2 regions of the Corynebacterium atrinae genome follow, and region 2 is predicted to be linked to the other one. Evidence: riboswitches for the same ligand, from Rfam matches in the RefSeq annotation. Region 2 holds a riboswitch; the other holds the start of a gene.
The links. A riboswitch is a leader RNA that binds a small molecule or an ion and turns the genes downstream of it on or off. The one in region 2 is predicted to bind cyclic di-AMP.
Positions count from the first base shown of each region.

Region 1: it holds a riboswitch for cyclic di-AMP, as region 2 does, so the genes downstream of both, CATRI_RS03345 (resuscitation-promoting factor Rpf1 domain-containing protein) here and CATRI_RS08840 (NlpC/P60 family protein) in region 2, are expected to answer to the same signal.

Region 1 is NZ_CP046977.1:656,558-671,207, forward strand. It holds gene CATRI_RS03325 (DUF3239 domain-containing protein) at 1-256, opposite strand, end outside; gene CATRI_RS03330 (DNA repair helicase XPB) at 268-1,917, opposite strand; gene CATRI_RS03335 (helicase-associated domain-containing protein) at 1,936-4,140, opposite strand; gene CATRI_RS03340 (hypothetical protein) at 4,206-4,397, shown strand; gene CATRI_RS03345 (resuscitation-promoting factor Rpf1 domain-containing protein) at 4,818-5,420, opposite strand; cyclic di-AMP (ydaO/yuaA leader) riboswitch at 5,430-5,608, opposite strand; gene CATRI_RS03350 (cold-shock protein) at 5,935-6,318, shown strand; gene CATRI_RS03355 (DUF2771 domain-containing protein) at 6,335-6,862, opposite strand; gene CATRI_RS03360 (glutaminyl-peptide cyclotransferase) at 6,874-7,668, opposite strand; gene CATRI_RS03365 (DUF3027 domain-containing protein) at 7,698-8,381, shown strand; gene CATRI_RS03370 (aminotransferase class IV) at 8,389-9,093, opposite strand; gene CATRI_RS03375 (NCS2 family permease) at 9,228-10,691, shown strand; gene CATRI_RS03380 (TrmH family RNA methyltransferase) at 10,695-11,513, shown strand; gene CATRI_RS03385 (DUF6928 family protein) at 11,523-12,347, opposite strand; gene sepH (septation protein SepH) at 12,350-13,231, opposite strand; gene serC (phosphoserine transaminase) at 13,332-14,462, opposite strand.
Region 2 is NZ_CP046977.1:1,800,553-1,815,202, reverse strand. It holds gene qcrA (cytochrome bc1 complex Rieske iron-sulfur subunit) at 1-865, shown strand, start outside; gene qcrB (cytochrome bc1 complex cytochrome b subunit) at 865-2,493, shown strand; cyclic di-AMP (ydaO/yuaA leader) riboswitch at 2,990-3,179, shown strand; gene CATRI_RS08840 (NlpC/P60 family protein) at 3,191-3,811, shown strand; gene CATRI_RS08835 (C40 family peptidase) at 4,005-5,027, shown strand; gene CATRI_RS08830 (glycosyltransferase family 4 protein) at 5,032-6,159, shown strand; gene CATRI_RS08825 (ROK family glucokinase) at 6,251-7,216, shown strand; gene CATRI_RS08820 (lysophospholipid acyltransferase family protein) at 7,245-7,985, shown strand; gene CATRI_RS08815 (acyltransferase family protein) at 8,081-9,256, shown strand; gene CATRI_RS08810 (hypothetical protein) at 9,320-9,502, shown strand; gene CATRI_RS08805 (glycosyltransferase 87 family protein) at 9,503-10,663, opposite strand; gene CATRI_RS08800 (glycosyltransferase 87 family protein) at 10,675-12,063, opposite strand; gene CATRI_RS08795 (polyadenylate-specific 3'-exoribonuclease AS) at 12,180-12,704, shown strand; gene CATRI_RS08790 (class II 3-deoxy-7-phosphoheptulonate synthase) at 12,736-14,124, shown strand; gene pknB (Stk1 family PASTA domain-containing Ser/Thr kinase) at 14,121-14,650, opposite strand, start outside.

The DNA of each region.
Region 1 (14,650 bases), 1.1 Mb from region 2:
GGTCTTGGGCGGTGCCGACCTGGCGGGGCACGACGAACACGAGGAAGAAGCACACGATGGCGAAGGTCAGCAGGATAAGTCCGGTGATGAAGCCCCAGGCCTGACCGGCGCCGAACCAGAAGTACACTGCCCCCGCAAGTACTAGGAGAATGAGGCCGAACACGCCTGCCGAGAGTTGGAGACGCCGGGTGTCTTTGAGCATCTCGTTGTTCTTCTTGGCAAATGCCTCGTCGACATCAAACTTAAATACCTTCATGGGGTTTCATCCTAATCGAGGTCGTCGGCGTCGATGATGCGGTAGGCGTAGCCCTGCTCGGCGAGGAATCGTTGCCGGTGGGCAGCGTATTCGGAGTCGAGGGTGTCCCGGGAGACAACGGAGTAGAAGTGGGCTTCGCCGCCGTCGGCCTTGGGCCGCAGCAATCGGCCGAGGCGTTGGGCTTCCTCCTGCCGGGAACCGAATGTGCCGGACACCTGGATGGCGACGGCTGCCTCGGGCAGGTCGATCGAGAAGTTCGCCACCTTGCTCACCACCAACACGGAGATGTCGCCCGAGCGGAACGCATCGAAAAGCTCCTGGCGGCGCTTGGTGGAGGTGCGGCCCTCGATGATGGGGGCGTCGAAACGCTCGGACAACTCTTCGAGTTGGTCCAGGTAGGCCCCGATGATCAGCGTCGGCTGTCCGGCATGACGTTTCAAAAGCTTATCGACGACCCGCATCTTCGCCCCCGCACTCGCCGCCAGGCGGTAGCGGTCCGAGGTCTCGGCCGTGGCATAGGTCATCCGCTCCGCTTCGCTCATCGTGGTGCGGACTTCCACGCATTCGGCCGTGGCGATGAAGCCCTGGGCCTCGATGTCTTTCCAGGGGGCGTCGTAGCGTTTGGGGCCGATGAGGGAGAAGACGTCACCCTCGCGGCCGTCCTCGCGCACGAGGGTGGCGGTGAGACCGAGGCGACGCCGTGATTGCAAGTCTGAGGTCATGCGGAACACGGGGGCCGGGAGGAGGTGAACCTCGTCGTAGATGATGAGGCCCCAGTCGCGGGAATCGAAAAGCTCCAGGGCCCGGTACTCGCCCTTCGTTTTGCGGGTGACCACCTGGTACGTGGCGATGGTGACCGGGCGGATCTCCTTGCGTTCGCCGGAGTACTCGCCGATCTCCTCGGCGGTGAGAGTCGTGCGCCGGAGCAACTCGTCGCGCCATTGACGGCCTGCGACGGTATTGGTGACGAGGATCAGCGTCGTCGCCTGGGCCCGCGCCATCGAGGCCGCCCCGACCATGGTTTTACCGGCCCCACAGGGCAACACGACGACTCCTGAGCCGCCCTCCCAGAACGAGTCGGCGGCGTAGCGCTGGTAGTCGCGCAGCTCCCAGTGTTCGTTGGCGGTGGACAAGGCGATGGGATGAGCTTCGCCGTCGACGTAGCCGGCAAGGTCTTCTGCGGGCCAGCCCACTTTGAGCAGTTCTTGCTTCAGTCGCCCACGTTCGGAGGGGTGCACGGCAAAGGTCTCGTCATCGATCCGCTCACCGAACATCGGTCGAATCTTTTTGTGCCGTTCCAGCTCGGCGAGGATCGCTGGCTCGGCCGATTCGAGGACGAGGCCGTGGGCCGGGTGTTTGTGCAACCGCACGCGACCGTAGCGAGACATGGTCTCGGCGACGTCGATAAGCAAAGGCTGGGGGACGGGGAAGCGGGAGAAACGCTCCAGGACATCGACCACCTGCTCGGCGTCGTGGCCCGCGGCGCGCGCGTTCCACAGCGCGAGGGGCGTGATGCGATAGGTATGCACGTGCTCGGGGGCGCGTTCTAGCTCGGCGAACGGCGCGAGGGCGGCGCGGGCCTCATCGGCCAGGGCGTGATCAATCTCCAGCAGGACCGTCTTGTCCGATTGCACGATGAGGGGTCCGTCGCCAAAAGCCATGGACGCCATTATGGCACGTCAGTCCAACAGCACCTCCGTGATGCGACGCAGCAGGAATCGCTGCACGTCACCAGAGACTTCGTCGAGGGCGTCGACTTGGCCGGCGCTCACCGTCAGCGGCGTCACCACCCGGTGCACAGCGCGCCCCTGCTTATCGACGAACCCGAGGGTCACCGTCCGCCCGCCCCGCGCCGCCGCCTGCAACACTGCCAGAGTCCTCCCGCTTTCGGCAGGTACTTTCTGGGAGGTGTCGTCCGCGTGGCGGATCGCGGTCACCGCCGCGGCAATGCGCTCGGTGGGTAAAGCGGTGGTGCGAGTGGCGGCTGGCGGGGGAGTGGGCAACCGCAGAGGTTGCGGACGAATGTCCAACAAGGCCCCCGAGGCATCCTCAGCCACGGGTTGGAAACCAGCCCCCCGCAGGGCGTCGATAACCCGGACCAAAGGGGCCTGGGAAATGGCGACGGTGGGGGCGATGATCTGGAGAGCGACGTCTTCGGCGGCAGGCGAGCGGCCGGCCTCAGCCAGGAGGGCTGGGTCATCGCAACGCACGTAGCTTAGCGCGGGTCCACCGCGGAGGGTGCCGTGGCGACGCGCGACGTCGTCGATGAGATAGGTGATGGACTGCGGCACCTCGCCGAGGACGTGGTCGCCCAGCCAGTTCTTCACCTCTTCCGCCGTGCGGCCGGCGTCGAGAGCGCGGCGAATGGACGCATCAGAGACCCGATAGACACTGGCCAACCCGCCCGAATCGAGGTCACCGAGCAACTCCAATTCCGTCTGCAGGGAACGGGGAAGCGGGCCCGGGGCGAGGATCGTCATATCCGCTTGCGCGATGACGCGCTCGACGGTACCCGGGGTGGTATCGGCAGCGACGGAGTCGGCATCGGCCTCCGGGTCGAGCAGCGCGCGCAACAGGGAAGTGGCGGTACCGCCGGCGAGGGCCCCAATCCAGCGGGCCTCGGCGAGGATCTCTTCCACGGTGCTCGGCGGCAAAAGAGTGGCGGCGATGGGGTGGGTGAAGAAGAAATCATCCAGCATGTCCTCGTCGCTCAAATTCACCCCGGGGGCAGGGTGGGAGAACTGAGAAAGCACGAGCTGGCGCTGCTCAGCCAACTGCGGGCGGAGAGACGCCTCGGAGAGCAAACGGATCGGGAGCTTCTTCTCATCCTTCTTCCCCACGAGCCACGTAGCCCAGGGGGAGGTGAGCCAGCTGCGCAACAGGGTCAGCCATTGCGTGCTCAGTTCCGCCTCTAACCATTCATCAGCCGCCTGCGTGGGAGCCAAGCCTTCCTCGCCGCGGGCGAGCAGCCGGGCAGCCGTGCCGAGGCCAACAAGCCGATTGATCTCTTCCTCGCTGACCCCGAGCTGGCGAGACAAGGAGGCCGTAGCCCGCACACCGAGAGCACCATCCTTGAGAAGTTCTGCCGGATGCGCACCTAGCCAATCCAGCAGCTGCCGCAGATGGCGGGCGACCTCGAGCCCCGCGCCGGCGCCGATGGTGTCGGCGCGGTCGAGGCCGCGGGCGTCGTTAAGCATCTCCCCTCTCACCCGCAGCGAGGGGACCAACGGCCGGGCCACCTGCGGGCGTCCCAAGAGTGCGGCGCGAATGCCGCGGGGTAGGCGCACGGTGCCCGCGTCAACGCGGGTGAGCAGTCCAGCGGAGAGGAGTTGCGAAATGGGGTGGGCGGGATCAGCATCTGGGGCGGCGTGCCTGGTCGTGCCCACGCCACCGGAATGGAGCAACGTGTCCAGAATGGCGCGCTGCTGGGCAGGAAGATCATCCGGCAACTGCGGAGTCGTGCTGTCCAGCAGCTGCCAATCCTGCGGCAACGCCGGCATCGCTTCACTAGTGAGGAGCAGGCTGCCGGGGCTGCCAAAGAGAATGGCGAGCGCGCTTAGCCTGTCCGCGGCCGCCTGGATCTGCCCTGGGGTGGCAGCGGGAATGCGCCGATCTGCTTCTTCATGGAGGGCGGTGGAGGTGATCGGCTCCAGCTCCGCCCCCAGCTCAGCCGCGACTTCGACCACCGCGAGCTCAAGCGCCGTGAGTGTCCTCAACGTCCGCCCGACTGAGGCACGCAGCTGCAAGCGAGCCGCCAAGGGGGTGATCCCCGGGGGGAGCGGCAAGACCACGTCGGGGCGCGCGCCGAGGAGGAAACTCAGCTCATCATCGCTGCGCTGTGCCAACCAGGTGCGGAAATCGGGACGATCGGGGGTAGATGTCATGGTGTGGACGAGTTTAATGGCAGTTCAAGTTACTTTTTGTCCCCGGGTTTGCAAGAATGGACGGCATGGCAAACGTTGAGAAGAAGGGCTACGTCGATCCGGCCTGGCCGAAGAATATCCCTGAAGACGGTCACGTGGTGACCGAATTGATCTCCAAGCTGGCTGGCGCGTCCAGCCCCTTCGGCGACGACACCGTGCTTCCGGTCCCGGCCGAGCAGCTCGGCTACGTCCACCCGTACACCCGCTTCAACCACTAAGCGTACTTTTCTTCCATCGCGGATCCCCCGCACCCCAGGCACGTTTGTGCTGGCCAGGGTGCGGGGGATTGGCGTGTCTGCGTCTCTCTCAACGTGAAAACCCGCTTTCGCTAACAACTTGGTGGGTTCGGAAGGCAGTTAGATGCCAGAGTTGTTAGCGAGTGCGGGTTTTGGGGTCGGCCTGGAAATCAGATGGCTCGGCCGACACACTCGTTCGCTACGGAGCCTTCGGCAACACGCTGCGCGCCTACGGGGTAAAAGTGCGATATGACTTCACCCATTAATCGAGTGGCGGGATCCGGGCACTCGATTAATGGGTGAAGTCATATCGCACTCTTGGCACCCACCCCACACTGGTCCCTCCGACGACTAAGCCCCCGCACCAAGCGGTGCGGGGGTGTGTCAGGCGTCTGGGGGAGTTTAGAGGCCCAGGGCCGGATCGATGATGTGGCGGTTAGCGCCGTAGAAAGCATCGAAGTTGCCGCGGTTGGCGCTGTAGGCGGCCTCGAGACCAGCCGGAACCTGCATGCCGAACTGAGCGAGGTTGCTCTGGATGGCGCTGTAGACTGCATCGACGGCGAGGGCGTCGGAGGAGGCGCCTGCCTGCTCGACGATCTGCTGGACGACGGCCGGGGCGTCAGCGGCCACGCTGCGCGGGGTCGGAGCGGAGTTCAGACCCAGACGTGCGGAGCAAGAGGGCCATGCGCCCCAGCCCTGGCCGGCGAGGGTGCGCTCGGCGACAGCGATCTGCTGCTCACGGGTGGCCTGGTAGGCGTAGGGGGCGAACTCGGCGCCGCCGTAGGCACGCCAGGTAGCCGGGGAGAACTGCAGTCCGCCGTGGTAGCCATTGCCGGAGTTGATCTGCCAGTTGCCACCAGCCTCACACTGAGCGAGACGGTCCCAGTCGGAGTCGGGAGCTGCGGAAGCGGTCGGGGCGAGCAGGGCAGCTGCTGCGCCGAAAGCGACGGTGGTGGCGGCGAACTTGGTGCCGAGGGACGCGGTCTTGCGGGAATGACGTGCCATGTTGAAAAGTGTTCCTCTCATATTGACGCCTGCGAAGTGAGCTGTCGGGTTCGGGCGGAGGATCACTGTGCCCGGCCAGATGGTGGCTTCACCCCGAGGGCGGATGCCCGTTGCGAAACTCTGGTGATACTTGAGGTCCGCGGTGGTTTCCCCGCTCCTGTCCACATGGAATTATTCACGATTGTGGTGCACGACTTACGTGGTCTCTCGCCATCCTGGACAGGATTCGGCGTGGGAGGCGAGGGGTATGACCGACGCTGTGCCTGCCATGCAGAGTAACGGTTTATAACGTTTTAGTCACGCTCGACTCACAAGTTGGCTCTAATTTCCTTTGGTCAAGGCGGGGCTGCAACGGTTTTTCCCAGGCCAGCCCCGCCAACCGCCTCTAGTGTGACGTGTGTCTCATTATGGTGCGGTGGCCGCGGTAACGGGCGGAGGAGGGCGCGTGATCCTCACCCGTGGCCGGGGTATACTCGTGCCTTCACGTGTTAAGAAAAGGAAAGTGGTGAGGATCGTGCCGATCGGCAAGGTGAAGTGGTACGACGCCGGAAAGGGCTTCGGTTTCGTCTCTAACCCGGGGGATGAGGATGTGTATGTCGGCAAGCAGGTGCTGCCTGAGGGCGTAGAAGAGCTGGTTGCTGGGCAGCGCATTGAATTTGACTTCGCTGCCGGCCGCCGCGGCCCCCAAGCGCTGCGCGTCAAAGTACTGGACTCCCCGCGCCGCCGGCCCACTCACAAGCACAAGCCGGAGGAACTCTCCAGCATGATTTCCGACTTGCTTACTTTGCTTGAAACCCAGGTGCAGCCCGGGCTCGCCGCTGGCCGTTACCCCGAGCGTAAGGTCGGCCGCCAGGTCGCGGAAATCCTCCGCGCCGTGGCGAAGGAGCTCGACGCTTAGTGCCGCGTCGCGTTCGCTAGCTCATCGTGCTCAGTGACCACACCGTTGTATAAGGAGTTTCCTCGCCGGCCTCGTTGTATCCGAGCATGACGGAGGAAACCTCGACGACCATGAGGCGGGGGCGGTCGGAGTTCTCGCCAGTCGGCTCGGTTGAACCCGGGATCTCCACTCGCTCTGCGTCGTTGGCGCCATGGAGTTGTTGGTCGTTGGCCGCCGGATCGTCGTAGATCATGAGGACTTGCCAGTCGTGGTCGTAGATCTCCTCGGGGATCTCTAGCACCAGCGTGTCCTCGGGGCCCACCGTTAGATTGGGTACCTCGCCTTCGGGGCATTCCACGCCTGGCTCGCACACCAGGTACGGGGAGATCTCGAGGGAGGTGTCTCCGACGCTCGCGCCGATAGTCACATCTTGCGGCTGTGGGCCGGGGCGATTGTTCCACCAATTCTGCAGCAACACACCGCCGACCAACAGGATAACGACGGCAATCAGAAGAGCGAGGATCTGCAGCAGGGACTTCTGCCGCGCCTGTTTACGGGTGGCCATGGGTCCCCATCCTACCGTTGGGGAACGAACTCAACCTCATACAGGTCGGGCCAGTGCTTGCCGCTGAGCAGGAAGCGATCGGTGCCGGGGATGTGCGCAATCCCGTTGAGGACATTGTTGGGATCGGGGTTGGAATTGTTGGGAAGCCCTGAGGCGTCGATGGTGCCGGTGACCTGGCCGGTGGCGGCGTCGATACGCAAGATGTCGGTGCTGAGGAAGACGTTGGCGTAGACGTTGCCATCGACGCATTCGAGTTCGTTGAGGTCGATGACTTCTTGGTCTTCACGGTTTACCACGGTGCGGGAGCGTTCCTCGAAGGTTACGGGGTCAAGGTGGCGCAACTCGTCCGTGCCGTCGGACATGATGAGTTCGTCCGCGAAGGAGCACAGCCCCCAGCCTTCACCGGGGTAGTCAACGCGGTCCAATTCCGCCAGCGTTTGCGCATCGCGCTTGATGGCGATCCCGTTGAGCCAAGTCAATTGCCAAATGACGTCGCCGTGACGGGTGATGCCCTCCCCGAAGAACCGCGGCTCCAGGTCCACCGACGCCAGTTCCTGGCCAGACAAGTCGCGGCGATAGAGGCGGGACTTGTCCCATTGGCCGGTACCGACGAGCAGAGTGCCGTCCTCTTCCATCTCCAACCCTTGGGTGAAGCTCAACACGTCAAATGGGTAGGAGGTGATGATGTTGGCCTCCAACGGTTCGACGGCCAGGCCCGCCTTCTCCTTGGGGGCCGCGCAGGCGCTCAAGGCGAGAGCGGGAACCACGGCTAAAGCGAAGGCTGAGGCGGCGACTCGGAGGCTCATGACCAACATTCTGCCCCAGATGGCCCATAATGAGTGGCGTGTCCCCTAGCAATCGTCGCCGGAAAAACAGCCCGCTTCTCGACGCCCAGGCCGTCGACCTCGCCCGCACCGCACTGGAGGAGCTCGGGGACGGCGGGGTAGGCGACCACATCGGGGTCCAGGTTCTGGGGCGCAATGTGGCAAATCACCGCTTCGCGGCGGATGTCCCCGGCTACAGCGGCTGGGAGTGGAACGCGGTCCTGGCCTGTGCCTCGGGCTCACGGCACGTCACTATCAACGAGCTGGCGCTCGTGCCCGCACCGAGCGGGGACGCGCTGCAGGCTCCCGAATGGGTGCCGTGGGCCGATCGGATTCGCCCTGGCGACCTAGGCCCCGGCGATCTCATGCCGCCGGAACCTGATGATTCGCGCCTCGACGACGAGGGAAAGCTCTCCGATCAGGGCCTGCGGGACGCGCTGCAGCGCTGGCGCACCGGCGAATATGGCCCGACCAGTGAGTTCGCCGAAAAAGCCACCCTCGACTGCGGCACCTGTGCCTTCTTTGTCCCCGTCGGCGATGTCATTGGCTCCAATTTCGGGGCTTGTGTCAATGAATACTCGGCCGACGGCCACCTGGTGCATGCCAAGTACGGCTGCGGTGCCCACTCGCGCACTCCCGCCGACTCGCTTGTCGACGCCCCCGATGCCTACGACGACGAAGGCATCATCTTCTAGTCGTCTTCTAGACGTTTTCCGCCTTTGCCCACATCCGCTCGTTGATCTCGCGGTGGGTGGGAGCCCCTCCCCGTGGTTGACCGGTGATCTGCGGCGGAAGAGTGGAACCGTATTCCATCCAACCGGTGACGTTGCGGACACCTTCCAGCGAGCTCATCAACCACGTCTCCTTGGTGCGGAGCTGATGCATGGGCAGACCGGAGGGATGCTCGACGATGTCGACCCCGGCGTCGATAAGCATGCCTAAGGTGGCGTCCAGCGTGATGGACTGCGCGGCGCGGGGGTGCGCGGAAACGTGGGCGGTACCCCCGCTGAGGTAGAGGACGCTGGAGAAGATGCCGGAGATGATGTTGCCGCGTTCGTCGACAAGCAATCCAGCACCGGCGCCTCGATTACGCACCCGCTGCAGCTTGTTCATCTGCCACCCAAAGTCCGGACCCTTGCGCGTCGGGCGACGGCGCTCATCCCGAATGCCCTCGGCATCGACCACCACATCATCCGGCGGCATCACCGCGGGCCGCAGGTCAACGGACACTGTGGAGCCCACTACCTCGATGTGGGGGCGGAAGACACCGGGGCCCGCGGAGCGCAACGTCGCCAACACTTCGTCCTCGGCGGAGGGGTGGAAAGTGGTCGCAGTGCGCAGCCGATGAAGGTGGGCACCTAGGTTGGCCACCCGACCATCACGCATGAGGAAAGTTGTGGCGTACACGTAGCTCAGCTCCTTGGGATATCGCTCATGAATCTAGGCGAAGTTGTGTGGAAACGCGATTGAGTCCAAAATTCAGTGGTTGGAATTGTCACCATTTGAGCCACAATTGAATTTCTGAACAGGGGAACCACACCATGACCGCTGGCGTGCAAACGGCCCGAAACAGCAGCGCCTTGGACCGCTATTTTCATATCTCGGAACGAGGCTCCACCGTCGGCACTGAGGTTCGCGCCGGCGTGGTCACCTTCTTCGCGATGGCCTACATCGTCATCCTCAACCCGCTGATCATCGGCACTGTCGAAGACGTGAACGGCAACACCCTGGGTATCCCGCAGGTCGCGGCCGCCACCGCCCTCACCGCCGGCGTGATGACGATCGCCTTCGGCCTCATCGCCCGCTACCCCTTCGGCATTGCCGCTGGCCTGGGCTTGAACACACTCGTTGCCGTCACCCTCGTCGCCAGCGAGGGCCTGACCTGGCCAGAAGCTATGGGCCTCGTCGTCATCGACGGCATCGTCATCGTGGTGCTGGCAATTTCTGGCTTCCGCACCGCCGTGTTCCGCGCCATCCCGCAGTCCATGAAGGCTGCCATGGGCGTGGGCATCGGCATGTTCATCGCCATGATCGGGCTTGTCGACGCCGGCTTCGTCCGCCGCATCCCCGACGCCGCCGGCACCACCGTCCCCGTCGGCCTGGGCATCGACGGTTCCGTCGCCTCGTGGCCGACCCTCACCTTCGTCCTCGGCCTCATCATCTGCGGCTTCATGGTCGTCCGCCGCGTGCGCGGTGGCCTTTTCCTCGGCATCGTCGCCACGACCGTCATCGCCATGATCGTCGAAGCCGTCACCCACTCGGGCGCCTCCTTCGAAGACGGCCAGCCCAACCCCACCGGCTGGTCGCTGGCCGTGCCCATGATCCCTGACACCTTCGGAGGTCTGCCGGACCTCTCCCTCGTCGGCGCTGTCGACCTGATCGGCGCCTTCACCCGCATCGGTGTGCTGGCCGCGTCGCTGCTGGTGTTCACCCTCGTCCTGGCCAACTTCTTCGACGCCATGGGCACCATGACCGCGTTGGGTAAGCAGGGCAACCTCGTCGGTGACGACGGCGTGCTGCCCGACATGAAGCGGGCCCTGGTCGTCGAGGGCTTCGGCGCTATCGTCGGCGGCGGCACCTCCACCTCTTCGGCCACTGTTTACGCCGATTCTTCCGCAGGTATCGCCGACGGCGCCCGCACCGGCTTGGCCAACATTGTCACCGGCGTGCTGTTCCTCTTGGCCATGTTCCTCACCCCGCTCTACGAGGTCGTCCCGATCGAGGCCGCCGCACCCGTGCTCGTCATCGTCGGCGCCATGATGATCGCCCAGATCACCGACATCGACTGGTCGAAGTTCCACATCGCCCTCCCGGCCTTCCTCACCATCGTCATCATGCCGTTTACCTACTCCATCGCCAACGGCATCGGCGTCGGCTTCATTGCCTTCTCCGTCATGGCCGTGGCCGCAGGTAAAGCCAAGGACGTCCACTGGATCATGTGGCTCGTCTCCGCCCTCTTCGTTCTCTTCTTCGGCATGGACCCGATCCTGCAGGCCATCAACTAACCCATGCGCATTCGTATTGACGACCCTGCCGACCCCCGGCTGGATGACGTCCGCGACCTAAAGAAGTCCGACGGACCCTCCCGCCGACTCGTCATCGCCGAGGGCCCCCTCGTGGTCGGCCGACTATTGGAATCCCGCTTCCCGGTCCGCAGCATCGTCGGCTACGCCCGCAAGCTCGACACCTTCCTCGAATCCCACGATGTGGACGACGCCATCCCCATCTACGAGGTCACCCGCGACATGCTCACCGAGGTGGCAGGCTTCGACATGCACCGCGGCCTCCTCGCTGCAGCCGACCGCGCCCCGGAGCCCTCCGTGGAGTCCATCCTCGCCTCCGCCTCGACCATCGTCGTCCTCGAGGGAGTGGGCGACCACGAGAACATTGGTTCGCTCTTCCGCAACGCCGCCGGAATGGGCGCGGACGCCATGCTCTTTGGCAATGGCTGCGCCGACCCGCTCTACCGTCGGGTCGTTCGCGTCTCCATGGGTCACGTCCTGCGCACCCCCTACGCGCACCTGGAAGGCACCTACACGACGTGGCAACGGTCCCTGTCGCAACTACGCGACGCCGGCTTCCACCTCGTCTCACTCACCCCAGATCCCAACGCCGCCCACCTCGCTGATGCGCTTGTCGACGCCGCAGGGAATCCCCACCCCAAAGTCGCCCTGCTCGTCGGCTCCGAGGGCCCGGGCCTGACAGAACACGCGATGCGTGCCACGGACGTCCGCGCCCGAATCCCCATGGCACCGGGCACCGACTCCCTCAACCTGGCCACTTCGGCGGCGATCGCCTTCTACGAACGCGATCGCAGCCTGCGCTAGCGGGCAGACCTAGCCGCGGTCGGTATGCCGCAGTTTGTCGCTCAGGTAGGCGCGGGCGTTGCGCCACCGTCGGGTCAGCGATCCGCGGAAGCTCTGGACAGCCTCCGCTGAAGAATCCGCGAAACGAACGAACGCGTCTGACTCTTCCTTGTGTTCCTCGTAGTCGTCATAGTCGCCATCCACCGGCCCTAGCTCCGGGGCCTGCCTGACACGGCCCTGGGGGGCATCATTGAACTTCGGTTCGGGGCGGCCGTCCACGGCGTAAGCCACGACTTGGATATCGGGTCCCTCGGGGGAGACATCGACACCAATCCACTGCCGCTGGGCCTCTTCTACCAAGTCGCTGGGCTCGAAAGGGAGGGAGATCCCGCCGATTGATTCGGCGCGTTCGCCGGCCCAGAAGGGCGACTCAAAGGGCTCAGGCAGGCCGACGTCCTCGTAGGTGCGGGTGCGCGTCGCACACAGGGAGCGTTTGAGCACTCCGCCGCGCCAATGGGCGAATCCGCCGTAGCCGCGGGCGCCGCTCGCGAAAGCATAAACCTCGGCGGCGGGCACGGAATCGAGCAGGCGTGAGCTGATCTCGGAGAGCTGGGGGACGTCTTGGATGACCGTCTGCACGATGGTGAGGCCGGGGAATCCGGCGACGTAGAACTCGCCAGTCGAGGCGGGCGCGGAGCGGTTGAGGGGGAATTGGCCGATGGGCACGATCGGCCACGCGGGGTTAAGTTGCGCGAGGTACTTGCGGCCGTAGCCGCGGTCGGCCTTGGGCTCCGCCTCGATGACCGTGGCTGGCTCGGCGGCCGTGACGAACCAGAGGGTAACAACGGATTCCATTGCTACCCGCGTGGGCGCTTCGTATTCGTCCGCACGCCGAGGAGGACGTCTTCCCAATGCGGGGTCACTGCTTTACGACGTCGCTTCGTCGACGCCGCGGGCTTATCCTCCGGGTCCGGGTGGCGCAGAAACTCCTCACCTTCGGCGACTCCGTCGCCTTCGAAGTCGAGGTCGTCGGGCTCTTCTTCGTAGCGGTTGCCCCGCCCGACGGAGGTCAAGGTGCGCACGGGCTGGACGAAATCGGGGTCGGTGAGGTCCGCGGCGATGGCGTTGCGGGCTTCAGCCGTCGATGCGGAAGAGGCGTGGTTGTTGACGGTCCATTCGGCTTCGTTGTCCGATAGCCCCGCCGTCCAGCTCACGCGCACGACCCACTTGCCGGTGGGCTCGCGGTAGGCATCCCACGTGCTGTCGGCGACGGATTGACCACGGGCGGCGAACGCCGTGGCGAGGACTTCCCACAGGGTCAGCTTGGCCGGGCCGTCTTCGCGGATAGGGTGGGCCTGTTTAGCCAGCTCCGCCATGCGTTGGCGCTCCAGGATGACGGGGTGGGCGAAAGGCTCGACGCGGGACTCGGCAACGCCCATCTCCTCGGCGAGGTCGGCGATGCTGGCGCCGCTGCGGATGCGCCCCTGGATGTCTCGCGGGCGCATGGTCAGGGGAGTGGTGAGCAGTGGGTCCGGCGCGGGAATGGAACGTTCAACCTCGACGACGGCTTCCTCGGGCTCCGGCTCTGCCGGAGTTTCTACGGCGGGAGGGGCCAAGAGGGAGGTGCGGGCGGCGTCGTCAAGCGAATCGACCGCAACGAAGAACTGTTCGCCATCCTCGGCGCGCAGCACCAAGGAGGTATCGGTTGAATCTTCATTGACGAGGAACAGCTCGCGCATGAGTTCTCCTTCGGGCCAGCGGGACTGATGCGTCTACCCTAACGCAGACATGCGCCGAACCGTGGCAGGTCCGGCGCATGTTGATGCGGGTCAACGGGGCTTATACCCGGGCGACACCCGAATTAAGGGCGTGATCGATGGCCTTGGTCAGCGTCTCGACGTCCGCAGAGTCGATTGCCGGGAACATACCGATACGCAGCTGGTTTCGGCCCAGCTTGCGATAGGGTTCGACATCAAGGATGCCGTTGGCGCGCAACACCTTGGCGACGACCGCGGCATCCACCGAATCATCAAAGTCAATGGTGCCCACCACCAGTGAACGCTTCGCCGGGTCGGAGACATAAGGGGTCGTCTCCTCGCGGGCTTCGGCCCAGTTGTACAGGGCATTCGAGGAAGCGGTGGTGCGGGCGACCATGCCGTCGAGGCCACCGTTGTCGTTCATCCAGGTGACCTGGTTCTCCAGCATCAGCAGCGTGCCCACCGCCGGGGTGTTGTAAGTCTGATTCTTCCGCGAGTTTTCCACGGCAGTCTGCAGATCCAGGAATGCGGGGATGAAACGGCCACTGGCGCTGATGGCAGCGATGCGCTCGATTGCCGCCGGAGACATGGCTGCCAACCAGATGCCGCCGTCGGAGGCGAAGCACTTCTGCGGGGAGAAGTAGTAGACATCCGTCTGGGAGATATCGACGGGCAGGCCACCGGCACCGGAGGTGGCATCGATGACAACGAGGGAGCCTTCGGAGCCAGCGGGGCGGACGACCGGGACCATCGCGCCCGTCGAGGTCTCGTTGTGTGCCCAGCCGAGGACATCAGCGCCCTCGATGGCCTGCGGGCTGGGGGCATCACCGGCTGGGGCCTCGATCACCGTGGGCTCTGCGAGCCACGGGGCCTGCTTGGCGGCCTTTGCAAACTTGGAGGAAAACTCGCCATAGGACAGGTGCCCGGACTTGTTCTCGATGAGCCCAAAAGTGGCGGCATCCCAGAAGGCGGTGGCACCACCCAGGGAAAGAATGATCTCGTAGCCCTCCGGCAGGGAGAAGAGGTCGGACAGGCCGTCCCGGATCGAACCAACGACATTCTTGACGGCAGGCTGCCGGTGAGAGGTGCCGATGATGTTCTCGGCGCCGTCGACGATGGCCTGGATCTGAGCAGGGCGGACCTTGGACGGCCCGCAGCCGAAGCGGCCGTCATTGGGGATGAGGTCGGCGGGCAGGGTGGGGAACTCACTCATGAGGAAGTTGTCCCTTTCATCGCTTGGGGAGGGGGAGGGTGCTGGACCGACCATTACTCTAGCCGCTATTTGCTCAACTCCAAGGCCTAAATCCGCAACTGGTGGGAACGCGGATGATGGGGGTAATTTCCAGGGGGCGGGGGTACCACAACGTGGCAAAGTCAACGGGTGTGACCTGTAAAGAAGAA
Region 2 (14,650 bases):
GAAGATTGTGCCCGAGGAGATCTCGGTCCAGCGTCGTCACGACGGCCCCTCGGAAGAGGTCGACCGTCGCACGATCACGGCATTGCTGAACGACTCCTGGGAGACTTCCACCCTCGGTCGTCGTAAGGCTCTCCAGGGGCTCTTCGGCGGCGCGGCGGTTCTTTTCGGTCTGGTTGTTGTAGCCCCGCTGGGCGGCATGATCAAGAACCCGTGGAAGAAGGGCGAGCTCGGCATCATGGGTGACGGCACGCTGTGGACCTCCGGATGGACCCTGCAGAACGAGGGCGTCAAGCTGTACCTCGCTCGCGACACGGGTGCTGTCGCCGAGGAGCACAAGGGGCAGGCCGGTACCCACTGGACCACCGCTGGTGTTTCCCGCTTGGTCCGAGTCCGTCCTGAGGATCTCGCCGCTGGCGGAATGGAGACCGTCTACCCGTTGACTGAGGAAGACTGCAACGATGGCGACCTCTACGATCCCACCCGCGATGTGTACGAGAACCAGATGCACTCCATCCATGGCCCTCGTAACTCTGTCATGCTTATTCGCCTTCGTTCTGCTGACGCGGAGCGCGCAATTGAGCGTGAGGGTCAGGAATCCTTCCACTACGGCGACTACTACGCCTACTCGAAGATCTGCACCCACATTGGTTGCCCGACCTCGCTCTACGAGGCTCAGACCAACCGAATCCTGTGCCCTTGCCACCAGTCGCAGTTCGACGCACTGCAGTACGGAAAGCCCGTCTTCGGTCCCGCCGCCCGTGCACTTCCGCAGCTGCCGATCACTGTGGATGAAGACGGTTACCTGGTAGCAAACGGTAACTTCATTGAGCCCGTCGGCCCGGCATTCTGGGAGCGTAAGTCATAATGAGCAAAAAACTTGCCCAAGCTGGCAACAATATCGATTCCCGCTACACCATCGCGGGCCTCATTCGCCCGCAGTTGAACAAGGTCTTCCCGACCCACTGGTCCTTCATGCTGGGAGAGATGGCGCTCTACAGCTTCATCATCCTGCTGCTGACCGGTGTGTACCTGGCACTGTTCTTCGACCCGTCGATTACCAAGGTGATTTACGACGGTGCGTACCTTCCGCTCAACGGCGTCGAAATGTCACGTGCCTACGCAACGGCCCTGGATATTTCCTTCGAAGTCCGCGGAGGCCTTTTCGTCCGGCAGATGCACCACTGGGCCGCACTGATGTTCATGATGGCCATGGTCGTGCACATGCTGCGCGTCTTCTTCACCGGTGCGTTCCGTCGCCCGCGTGAAGCCAACTGGATCATCGGTTGTACCCTCATCATCCTCGGCATGGCCGAAGGCTTCATGGGCTACTCCCTCCCGGATGACCTGCTCTCCGGCGTCGGCCTGCGCATCATGTCTGCCATCATTGTTGGTCTGCCGATCATCGGTACCTGGCTGCACTGGCTCATCTTCGGTGGCGACTTCCCGTCCGATCTGATGCTGGACCGTTTCTACATCGCGCACGTCCTCATCATTCCGGGCATTATCCTCGGTTTGATTGCGGCTCACCTGGCCCTGGTTTGGTACCAGAAGCACACTCAGTTCCCGGGCGCTGGCCGCACCGAGAACAACGTGGTTGGTATTCGCATCATGCCGCTGTTCGCCACCAAGGCAATCGGCTTCGGCCTCTTGACCGCCGGTGTGCTCGCGCTGATGTCCGGCCTCACCACGATCAATGCTATTTGGACGATCGGCCCCTACAATCCTTCGCAGGTCTCCGCAGGCTCCCAGCCTGACGTCTACATGCTGTGGACTGACGGTGTTGCCCGAGTCATGCCGGCGTGGGAGCTCTACCTTGGCAACTACACCATTCCCTCCGCCTTCTGGGTTGCCCTGGTCTGTGGTCTGATGGTCGTGGCTCTGTTCGCTTACCCGTGGATTGAGAAGAAGGCCACTGGCGACGATGCTCACCACAACTTGCTGCAGCGTCCGCGCGATGTTCCGGTTCGTACCGGCATCGGCGTTATGTCCATCGTGTTCTTCATGCTGGTTACCATCTCTGGTGGTAACGACCACGTGGCCCACTTCTTCCAGATCTCGCTGAATGCTATGACCTGGGTGGGACGCATCGGCATCATCATCTTGCCGCCGCTGGCCTACTACGTCACTCACCGCATCTGTGTTGGTCTGCAGCGCTCTGACCGCGAGGTCCTGGAGCACGGTATCGAAACCGGCGTCATCAAGCAGATGCCGAATGGTGCCTTCGTCGAGATCCACCAGCCGCTAGGCCCGGTCGACTCTCATGGGCACCCGGTGCCGTTGGCGTACGCAGGCGCACGAGTCCCGAAGCAGATGAACGAGCTCGGCTTCGCCGATGTCGTCAGCCGCGGCGGCGCGTTCAGCCCGGATCCGCAGGATGTCACCGATCGCCTCGACTCCATTCACCACGAGAATGAGGCAGAAGAGAAGGCCATGTTCGAGAAGCTGCAAGAGGCTAATCGTCAGGCTGATCGCGACAAGGGCCTGCTCGACTAGTAGGTTCTGAAAGACTGCGCTCACCAATTAGGAGCCCGGCACCCAATACCTGGGGGTGCCGGGCTCCTTCTTTATATATAGGAGAAGCGCTGTCGCGTTCGTCTAGTGCAGAAGGCTCAACACGAGGAAGGCATCTCGAACCGTTACATTTGTGACTCGCGGTGCGGATGGGACATTATCCTTAAGGGTGTGAGCGGGATCACAAAAAACGTTTGTCGCCGAAGCTGGGAGTCTCCGGAGAGCATTCTTGGAACGTTTTCTGACTCAAAAGGGGATGGCATCGTTGCAGGTAGTCGCAGATATCTCGTGTCCTTATTGGAGGTCATGTCCCAATCGTCTTGCCTGTCAGTCGGAGGTCGCCTCTGCCGCGACGGGTTGATAACGGCTTCATAACAACGCCTGATTGACGTGTGGGTTGGACAAGTTTCGTTGTTGTTTCGTAACCTGATTGAGACATTGAGGTGCTTCACCATGAAGCAGCCACATGATGTGAACTGAAAATACCAAGCCTAATCCGAACCGAGGGTATTCCACTAGGGGTGCCAGTGGGGAGGGGCCGGGGAACCACCAGCATTCATCTGGGGTGAATTCCCGCAAGAGCGGCGATTTGATCGCCGTGGAGTGGGGTAGGGAAGCTTCCGTCTCCCAACCCGACAGCTAACCCGGTAGGCGCACAGGAAGATTTGGAGAAATATCCATGGCAAAGCACCGCCGTATCAGCAAGACCGCTACCCGTCGCGCAGCGACTGCCTCCGCCGTCGTTATGGGTGCAACCCTTCTGGCCCCCGGCGCTGCTAACGCAGTCGAGGTCGCAGTCCCGAACACGGACATTCGTTTCAACGTTCAGGGCCTCGACGCGGTACCCGGCATTCAGTCCAACCCCGTTGCTCAGCAGTTCATCCCGAACCTGCAGGCCGAGGTTAACAACTTCACCTCCAACGTCCCCAACCCAATTGCTGCATCCTCGTCGAACTCTACGGGCGAGGCTATCGTCGCAGCTGCCCGCTCCAAGATTGGCGCTCCCTACAGCTGGGGTGCTGTGGGGCCGAACGCTTTCGACTGCTCCGGTCTGACCTCCTGGGCATACCAGCAGGTGGGCAAGTCGATCCCGCGCACCTCTCAGGCGCAGGCATCTGCTGGCCAGCAGGTTTCTCTTGATTCCTTGCAGCCCGGCGACGTCATCGCTTACTACGGCGGCGCATCGCACGTTGGCATCTACGCTGGCAACGGCATGATCATCGACGCACTCGGCTCCGGCACTCCGGTCGCTGAGCGTCCCCTGAACTACATGCCGATCCACTCGGCAGTGCGCTTCTAGGCTGCACTCTTCCGCGCCGCCCCGCACCAGTTGTGTTGGGCGGCGTTGGTGATTCCATCCTTGGTCCGGTTAGGCACTTTGGTCACACTCGTCGCTTAAGTCACGACTTTCTAGGCGGCTAGCAACTCTTCCTCAGGAGGGGCTTATAGTTGGAACGTCCTTTGTGTTTCACCCAGTTGTAGAGAGCGTTCCCTTGTCTTTTCGTCTGCACCTCAATCGTCGATACCGAACCATTGCTGCCAGCATTGTGGCAGCTGTGCTGTTGACCTCGAATGAGGCGATGGTGCGCGCTGATGATGTCGATACGCTCATCGCGGCGATGGACGAGATTTCTCATGAGGCAACCAGCCAGAGCGAAGAAGTCAAGCAACTCGAGGTTGATATCGAGGAAAGCCAGCAACACCTCGATTCGCTGCGGGTGGAGGCTGAAGGCGCACGCGAGCGGGCACAGGTTGCCCAGGAGGCTGAGCGGGCATTCCAGGGGCAGGTTAATGACATTGCGGGGGCGAAATACCGCGGTACCATGATTGACCCCATCACCAATGCCATAGCGGCCCGCAGCCCCCAAAACGCCATCGATCGCTCGGCGTATCTAGCGACGCTGACGCGGAACACGGAGAGGGCCGTCGAAAAGCTTTCCGACGCCACTGCGGAGGCAGGTAAGGCGCATACCGACGCCTCCCGTGCTTTGGCGGAGGCTGGGTTCCAGCAGTCACTGCTGGAGCAACAAAAGCGCACGCTCGAGGAGCAGCAGGATGAACTCAAAGCACGGGTGAAGGATATCGAGGAGAAGGTCAACGGGCTCAGTCCCGAAGACCGAGCTAGGTGGATGGCAAAGAATAACCCTCTCACCGGGTTGGACATCGCCTCCTTTGCCGGGAGTGGCGCGGTGTCGGCAGCATTGAGCAAGCTGGGTTCGCCATATGGCTGGGGTGCAAGCGGTCCGAACCAATTTGACTGCTCTGGCCTGATGTACTGGGCTTACCAGCAGCAGGGGAAGTCCATTCCGCGCACTTCTCAGGCACAGCTCGCCGGAGGTACTCCGGTTTCTCGGGCGGAGCTCCAGCCGGGAGACATCGTCGGATACTACCCGGGTGTGACCCACGTGGGGATGTATATCGGGAACGGGCAGCTCGTCCATGCCTCGGACTACGGCATTCCGGTTCAGGTGGTCTCGGTCGACTCCATGCCGTGGGCCGGCGCTGCGCGCTTCTAGCCCTATGGCGCGCACTCTTCTCGTCACCAACGACTTTCCCCCGACAGTCGGGGGCATCCAATCCTATGTACGGGACTTCGTTGCCACGCTTGACCCATCAGAGGTCATCGTGTTCGCCTCCACACAGGATGCTGCCCTGGCGGCTGAATACGACCGGCAGGCGGAGTACAAGGTTGTCCGGTGGCCTCGGAGGGTCATGCTGCCTACTCCGGCGACGTCGCGGCGCATGGCGGAGATCATCGCGCAGGAGAAAATTGACACTGTGTGGTTTGGGGCAGCGGCGCCTCTGGCGCTCATGGCCCACAATGCTCGCCGCGCGGGAGCCCGGAAGATCATTGCGTCTACTCACGGGCATGAAGTCGGATGGTCGATGATTCCGGGAGCTCGCCAGGTGCTGCGGAGGATCGGCAACACGGTGGATGTGGTCACCTTCATCTCTGAATACACATTGCGGCGATTTCGTTCGGCTTTCGGTCCGCACCCTGAATTTGTTCACTTGCCTTCGGGCGTCGACGTGGACCTGTTTACCCCGGCGACAGCTCAAGAACGCGTCGATACTCGGTCTGGGATGAATCTCGGGCCCGATCAACCGGTGGTGGCCTGCATTTCGCGCCTAGTGCCTCGCAAAGGTCAGGATCAGCTGATTCGGGCACTTCCCCAGCTGAGGCGAGAATTCCCGTCGGTACGATTGCTCATCATCGGTCGGGGTCGCGACGAACGCCGCTTGCGGCGCCTGGCCACGGCTAGCGGGGTAGACGACCTCGTGGTCTTCGCTGGCTCGTTGCCGTTCGACCAGATGCGAGCGGTCCTGTCCGCGGCGGATGTTTTTGCCATGCCGGCGCGCACTCGTGGGAAAGGCCTCGATGTCGAGGGCCTCGGTATCGTCTACCTGGAAGCCCAAGCCAGCGGAGTGCCGGTTGTGGCGGGCACCTCCGGTGGGGCACCGGAGACCGTGACGGAGGAGACCGGTGTCGTCGTCGACGGACGCGACCTTTCGGCTTTGACGGAGGCACTTCGTGGCCTCCTGGGGGACGTCGATCGCCGGAGGGCGATGGGGGCGGCGGGCCGCGCGAACGTCGAAAAGCACTGGACGTGGCAGATTATGGGCCAGAGGCTGCGGAGCCTGGTCTAACCAATGTGACTGGGTTCCACGGGCCTCGATATACTTTTCTGATTACACAATTACGCTCAAGACCAGCTTCCAGTTTGATGAAGGTGCCCTGATGACTTCCACTCCGCCCCGTGTAACGGTCGGCTTCGACATCGGCGGCACCAACATTCGAGCGGGAGTGGTGGATGAGCAGGGAAGAATTACTGACATCCGGGTTGCCGCCACACCGTCGACCGCCGTGGAATTGGAAGACACGATCGTGGAGATCGTGTCGGATCTAAGCGGGCACCATGACATTGCTGCGGTCGGATTGGCCGTGGCGGGATTCCTTGATCCGCAGTGCGAAGTCGTGAGATTCGCTCCCCACCTGCCATGGCGGGATGCTCCCGTACGGCGCATTCTCGCGGAGCGCCTTGGGCTACCCGTGCGGCTTGAGCACGACGCCAACTCTGCCGCCTGGGGCGAATACCGGTTCGGTGCGGCGCAAGGCGCTGGCATCTGGGTGTTCTTTGCTCTCGGTACGGGTATCGGCGCGGCATTGATGGTTAACGGCACTCTATTTCGCGGGGCTTTTGGTACCGCCCCCGAATTCGGCCATCTGACGGTTGTTCACGGCGGGCGTGAATGCTCCTGCGGGAAGCGCGGGTGCTTGGAACGCTACGCCTCGGGGACGGCCTTGGTCGACACTGCCTGGGATTTGGCTCCAACGGTTAAGGCTGAGGAAAGCCCCCTCTATCGGGCGATTCTTATGGATCGCGACAAGGTGAGTGGCCACATGGTCATGGAGGCCGCTCGCCTGGGTGATCCGCTGGGAGTGCGCACGGTAGAGAGCTTTGCCCGGTGGGTCGGTGAGGGGCTGGCGATCGTGCAGGACGTGCTCGATCCAGAGATGATCATCGTGGGTGGGGGAGTGTCGCGCGATGCGGACCTTTTCCTCGATGCGGCTTCAGCGAACATGGCGGACAAAATTGTCGGGGCGGGTCACCGACCGCTGCCAACCGTTTCGCGGGCAGAACTAGGTGCGGATGCAGGTATGATTGGCGTGGCTGATCTGGCCCGCCAGCAGGAAAAATTCTAACAACTAGGCGATTGTTCCGGGAGAAGATATGAGCAACAAGTGGTACTGGATGTTTCGAAATGTGTTGATCGGCCCGGTGCTGAAGGTCTGGAACCGAGTGGAGGTCACCGGCCTCGAGAACATCCCTGCCACGGGCCCGGTCGTCATTGCTTCTAATCACCAATCCGTGATGGACTCGTTCTACTTCCCGGCGGTGTGCCCCCGCGAGGTAACTTTCCCGGCCAAGTCGGAGTACTTCACTAACACCGGCGTCGTTGGCGCGATCCAGCGGTGGTTCTTTAAGGCCACGGCCCAGGTGCCGGTTGATCGTAAGGCCTCCAATGCTGGTGACGCGACGTTGGAGGCGGCCACGCGAATTTTGGATAAGGGCGAGATCTTTGCCATCTATCCGGAAGGGACGCGTTCGCCGGATGGCCGGATTTATAAGGGGCGCACGGGGATGGCCCGGATTGCGCTGGCCAACCACGTCGACATCGTTCCCGTCGCCATGATCGGTGCCCGCAACGCAAATCCCATCGGTACGTGGGTCCCGCGTCCGGCCAAGGTGCGGATGAAGGTCGGGGAGCCTATCGACGCCCGCGGCTATGTCACGTCCCTGGGCATCGACCCGGATTCGCGGGAAGCGAGCCGCCCCCTGACGGATCACATCATGGCGATTTTGTCTGACATGACGGGTGAACCCTATGTCGATGTGTATGCCTCGGAGGTGAAGGAATCCTTGGCAGCAGGCCATGGGTACCCCTATGGAGCCGAGCCTAACTTGCACTGACCCGCTTGTATCCTGCTAAATCCCCGGATAGAGTACTTGAGTGAATTGTTGAGTACAGGTCTATTGAATAGCATTATCAGCTTGGGGTGAAGGGTATGACATTGAGCGCCCAGCAACGCCTCGACTGGCCGGACATTGCCAAAGGGCTTTCCATTCTTGGCGTGGTTGTTTTGCACGTAAGTTTGGCGGTTCCAGGCGGCATGGACACGATGCTGGCACACGCCAATCGCCTCCTCGACCCGCTGCGCATGCCGTTGTTCTTCCTCGTCAGTGGTTTCTTCTCCGCCAAGGTTTTGCGGCTATCCTTCGCTGACCTCTTTCTCAAGCGTCTCTGGTTTTTCATCGTCCCATATGTTTTTTGGGGCCCTATTGAGCTGTGGTTGAAGTTCCGCGAGTACCACTTGTTTGACGGCTCACCGATGCCGGTGGCGGGAAAGTATGTTGAATACCTCGCAGAAGGCCGAACCATGTATTGGTTCCTGCTGACGCTCATTGTGTTTAATCTCATCCTGTGGGCAGTTCGAAAACTCAACCCAGGTTTAGTTTTTCTAGTGGCGCTAGTGCCGCTGGTGTTCCTACCCTTCCAATCAGAGCACCTGATGTTCGGCCGTCTGGTTTTGTATTTGCCGCCATTTCTCATTGGTGCCTACCTCCGGGACAGGATTGCCGCGTTTGCGGCTGAGGGGGCGTCGGTACGCAACGTCGTGGGCAGCTCTGCGCTCTACGTGGCGGCCTTCGTTGCATCCCTGTGGTTTTCCATCTATCACGCCAACAACGATGTTGATCTGCCGTGGTTCCTGCCAGGTGCGGAGTACCTCACTCTCAGCGAGGCCCGGGTCGTCGTCATTTCCCTGGTGCAGATGGCCATGATCCCCATGGCGCTGGTGGTGGCGGTGCTGCTGGCTAAGATCAAGGTCGTCGCCCGGGTGCTGAAGTTCCTGGGACACCACACCCTCGTTATCTATTTGGGTCATCCGATGGCGCTGACGGTGTTGTTCCACTACAACGTGCGAAACACTGACCTCGCTATTGCTCGGGACGCTCCGATGCTGTGGGAACATACCGCGTTCTGGATGGTGGTTGGCCTCATCATCTCGGCGATCGGTTCCTACACCATGTGGCTGATTTCGAACATCCCGGTCATCGGCTGGACGATCAAGCCCCCGGCCCTGGCTGGGCGCGTTAACAACGCGGCGACAAGGGCATCTCTCGCGGAACCGTTGGTTGAGGAGCCGGCCCATTCCGCGGGTCAAAAGCCCCGGCATTCCTAATTCGGGAACGCGAGGGTTAGAGTCTCTGTTGGAAACTGAGATATTGACGGTGAGGGGATCGAAATGAAGAGTCTCTGGCTGTGGAAGATCGTGGCGGTCACCGCACTCATCATTGCCTATTTGGTGGTGGCCGCACTTGAGCTCAAAGTGTCCATCATTGCGCCGGTCATCGTCGTCGCCATCGCGCTGATCTTGTTCCTTCCCTTCCGCCCGGCGCACAAGCAGCACCACGACGTCGAAAGATGACTATCGACGTCCGCGTGGTACAAACGCCCGCGGTTGCGTCACCGCCAGCACTGCGAGAACGCAACCCATCGCCACGTAGGAATTGCCCAGGGGCGCCCAACCCGGTCCAATGACCCCGATGGCCGCAATGCATCCCGCCATGAGTATCCAGCGGCCGCTGCGGTAGAGGCCAACTGCGGCGAAGAGGACCGCGAAAGGCACCAACCAGGTCCAATGGTGCGACCAGGACACAGGTGAACACAACAGCGCCGCTAGGGAAGCCAAGAGGACGACGCCCAACTCGCCGCCCGGTAGGCGGTGCACCCGCATCATGCCGCCAACGATGAGGAGGAGGGTAGCGGCGACCAGCCCCACCCAGAGCAGAGACCCTTCTGCGGTGTGCGGGACTCCGAGTCGGGTGAGGAGCCCTTGGATAGATTGGTTCTTGGCGTAACCCAGGTCCCCAATGCGGTCGGTGTGAAACAGCGTCGAGGTCCAATAGGTCCAGGAGTTGTGTGGGCTAATCACCGCGGCGAAGAGGCTGAACCCGAGGCCAGCGGCGATACTGGTCAGGGCCTCTTTCCATTGGCGGCGCACTAAGAATACGAGTCCGAAGACCGCCGGGGTGAGCTTGATGGCTGCGGCTAAGCCGACGAGGACTCCGCGGGGAACCGGGCCTCGTCGCCCGAGCAGATCACTGATGACTAGGGCCATGAGCACAACATTGATTTGCCCGAAGTCGATGGTGGAGCGGATCGGTTCCATGAGCAGGGCGAGAGGCAGGAGCCACAGCGCTAGGAGACGGCGATTGCGACCTGGATACTCGGGGAAGCAGTGGCGCAGCACGATGGTCAGACACCACCAGAGCGCCGCCACCGTCGCAGCGGTGAGGGCCAGGGCCGAAAAATCGAGGGACAGCCAGGTCAAGGGCACGAACAGTATCGCGGCCAGCGGCGGGTAAGTAAACGGCAGGGCCCCACTGTCAACCTCGTAGGAGCGGGTGTAGAGGTTGTCTCCCGCCAAGAAGGCGGCGGCGCCCGAGCGGTAGACATCGGTGTCCACGTGGTACATCCATGTCGGCCCGGGTCGTACCAGCAGGAAGAACAGAATGACAATGAGCGCGAGGATTGCACCCATGGTGGCGGCCCGGCGGGCGCGGGGTGATAGCGAAAGTCCAACCATGTGCGGGAGTACTAAGCGATCAACGCCGGGACGACTATTGGGACGACTATTCCGAGATAGCCCAAGATGATCACAAGTATCCAGGCCCGCAGGAGCACGCTCGGAATCATCGGCTGGGTGCCGGGCACGGATGAGGGAGCCTGAGGCAGCAGGACGTGCGGAATGAGGATCACAGTGATGAGCACAAGGGTGGCCACCAGCAGGTAAGAGTTGCCCGTTGCCTGCGACCACCAGGGCCAGAGGTATTCCATGTCACGCGGAACTTGAATACGCCAGTGTGCTCCCAGTAGTCCAACGAGGGTGACCACCACTGCGAGCAAGCCGGCGATCGAACGAGGCGTGCCGGGGGCCATGCGGTAGGCGTTGACTCCAAGCGTGACTGCGAGTGGGACCAACCACGTCCAGTGATGCGACCACGACACCGGGGAACACAGCAGGGACACGAAAGAGGTCACCAGGACGAGGGCGAGCGTCGGGTCAACTCCCCGTGTCGCCGCGTTGCGCTCGATCCGCACGAGGGCCACGATGATCGTGAACAAAGCGAGCGCAACAAGCGCCACCCACCACTGACGAGGTGCCTCCTGCCCAGCTTCAGCGAAGCGGGAAAGCATCCCCTGAATTGACTGGTTGGCAGCAAACTTCAGGTTGCCGATCCGGGTGGGATCCGACAGCGTGTGCAGCCAATACGTCACGGAGTTGTGCGGGCTAATGATCGCCGCAAGGGCCGTGAATCCGATCCCAGAGGCGGTGGTGACGGCAGCGTCTTTCCATTGCCGGCGCACCAAGAAGACGAGGCCGAAAACCGCGGGGGTAAGTTTGATCGCGGCAGCCAGCCCGATGAGAACACCGCGAGGTAGCCACTTTCGGCGGGTGAGAGTATCCGCCAGGACGAGGGCCATGAGGAAAACGTTGATTTGGCCGAAGTAGAGGGTCTCGCTCAGCGGTTCCAGGAGCAGGGCTAGCGGGAGGATGAAAAGAGCCAGGAGCCGAACGTCTGAGGTGGCGAAGGTGGGCAGACATTGGCGCAGCACAATGACGATGCACCACCACAACACGATGGCCGACGCCACCGTCATGGCCGCCGAGCCGATCGAGTATGGAATGAGGGCTAGGGGAGAAAAGAGGATCGCCGCGAGCGGGGGATAGGTGAAGGGAAGATCAATGCCCACGACCGAATACACCTGCGTATACAGGTTCTCCCCGTTAAGGAAGGCCTGACCACCAGCCCGGTAGACGTCGTAGTCAGTGTGGTAGAACCAACGGGGCCCGAAATCAATGACCCACCTCCCGGTGGCGCCGATGCTGAAGACCAACGCAACGATTGCGAGGATCGTGAAAGGACGCCCCCTTAGCCGCGGGGGAGCGAGGGCGGGGTCACCCCCCTGGTTGTTGTCACGCACACGAAGACTATAGCCCTTAGTTGCACTGGACCCCACGCCCAGGCGCAGCATGTGACGGGTTACTCTGAATCCGATCCCGCGATGCCCGCGGGGCAGCTTTAAAGAAGGGACCGTCGGTGCGTTACTTCTACGACACTGAGTTCATTGAAGATGGATGCACCATTGATCTCGTCTCCATCGGGATCGTCGCTGAGGACGGTCGCGAATTTTATGCAGTCTCCACCGAATTCAATTCGGCGCGAGCGAACTCCTGGGTCCGGGAGAATGTCCTCAACCAGCTTCCCAGTCCCTCCTCCGACGTGTGGCGCAATCGAGCCCAGATCCGGAGGGAAGTCCTCGAATTCCTCACCTCCGGGAAGGGTCGTCCTGAGTTGTGGGCGTGGGTCGGCGCGTATGATCACGTGGTATTGGCCCAGCTCTGGGGTGATATGACGGGCCTGCCGAGGGAACTACCGCGCTACACCCGCGAGCTGCGCCAGTACTGGGAATTCGCCGGAAGACCCACCCTGCCGGAGATCCCGAACGGCAACCACGACGCGCTTGTCGACGCCCGCCACAACCTCGCCAAGTACCGCGCCTGCGCCGCGGTCCTTCCCCTCAGCCGACACAACCAGGTCCTGCGGACGGCGACCAGCCTATAGGTCCTGGGCTTTCGCATGCTATGAATAGGGGGTGAGTTGGACTGTTGACATCCCCAAAGAAGCCCTCCCCGATTTGCCGCCATTGCCGGCTGGCCTGCAGGAGCGATTCCAGGACGTAGTGTCCCGGGACGCCCACCAGCAGCCAGGCTGGGACCGCGCCCAGGCGGAGAATGTTCGCAAAATTCTCGAGTCGGTGCCGCCAATCATCGTCGCGCCCGAGGTTTCCACTCTGAAGAAGCAGCTGGCGGATGTCGCCAATGGCAGAGCTTTCCTCCTGCAGGGCGGTGACTGCGCCGAGACCTTCGAGTCGAATACTGAGCCGCACATCCGCGCCAATGTGAAGACATTGCTGCAGATGGCCGTGGTGTTGACATATGGCGCATCAACCCCGGTGGTCAAGCTCGCCCGCATTGCCGGACAGTACGCCAAGCCGCGTTCGCAGGACCTCGACGAAAACGGTTTGCCGAATTACCGCGGCGACATCGTCAACGGGGTCGAGCCGACACCAGAGGCTCGCCGCCATGATCCAGCCCGCATGGTGCGCGCCTACGCCAACTCTTCTGCCGCAATGAACCTGGTGCGCGCCCTCGTTTCCTCCGGCACGGCAGACCTCAAGCGGGTCCACGAGTGGAACCGTGAGTTCGTCGCCAACTCTTCCGCCGGTGCCCGCTACCAGGCGCTCGCCGATGAGATCGAGCGGGGCTTAAGCTTCATGGATGCCTGTGGCGTCCACGATGATTCCCTCCGCACGTCGGATATCTACTGCTCGCATGAGGCCCTGCTCGTGGACTACGAGCGCGCGATGCTGCGCCTGCACGAAGATGAGGACGGGGAGACCCGCCTGTACGACTTGTCCGCCCATCAGCTGTGGATCGGCGAGCGCACCCGCGGCATCGATGACTTCCACGTCAATTTCGCTGCCCTGATTGCCAATCCCGTTGGCATCAAGATTGGCCCCAGCATCACCCCGGAGGAGGCCGTGGCCTACGCCGGAAAGCTTGATCCGAATCGCGAGCCGGGTCGTCTCACCATGGTCGCCCGCATGGGTTACGACAAGGTCCGCACCGTGCTGCCCGCCGTCATTCAAGCTGTCGAGGCCGCAGGTCACAAGGTCATCTGGCAGTCCGATCCGATGCACGGCAACACTTTCACTGCCTCCACTGGGTACAAGACCCGCCACTTCGACAAGGTCATCGACGAGGTTCAGGGCTTCTTCGAGGTTCACCGAGAGCTGGGGACCCACCCAGGCGGCATCCACATCGAGCTCACCGGTGAAAATGTCACCGAGTGTCTCGGTGGTGCTGAGGACATCACTGATCTGGATCTGCCCGGCCGCTACGAGTCCGCCTGCGACCCGCGCCTGAATACCCAGCAGTCACTGGAGCTGGCCTTCCTCGTCGCGGAGATGCTGCGCAACTAGTAGGTGACCCGGACTGTTGAGTCGACGCGGGCGTCATCCCCGGCGGCGGGGCGCTGACGGGACACGACGCGGGCGTCGTCACGCTCTGTGGCGTTGACCTTCAATCCAGAGGCGAGCAGTATCGCCCGGGCGTCGCGCACCGTTTGTCCCGTGACGTCGGGGACGGTGACGCGTCCGGGCAAGATGATGTCGATCGTCGCATCGTCGGGCTTGACCGTCGTTCCGGCCGCCGGGGACGTGCCAATCACGGCGGAGGGCGAGGAACGGACCTCGGAGTTGGTGCGGCGAGTGCCATCGACGCTGAAGCCCGCCTGCTCGAGGGCCGCAGTGGCGGCGTCGAGATCCATGCCCGAGACATCGGGGACGGAAAGCGCACTTGAAACGTGCAAGGTGACCTCGCCTCCCCGGTTAACGGTCACTCCAACGTCGGGGGTGACCCCGAGAACTTCATCCACCTTCGCGCCGGCGCGGTACTCGCGCTCGACCTTGGACACGGTGAGGTCGAGGGCTGCAAGCTTGGCTTCGG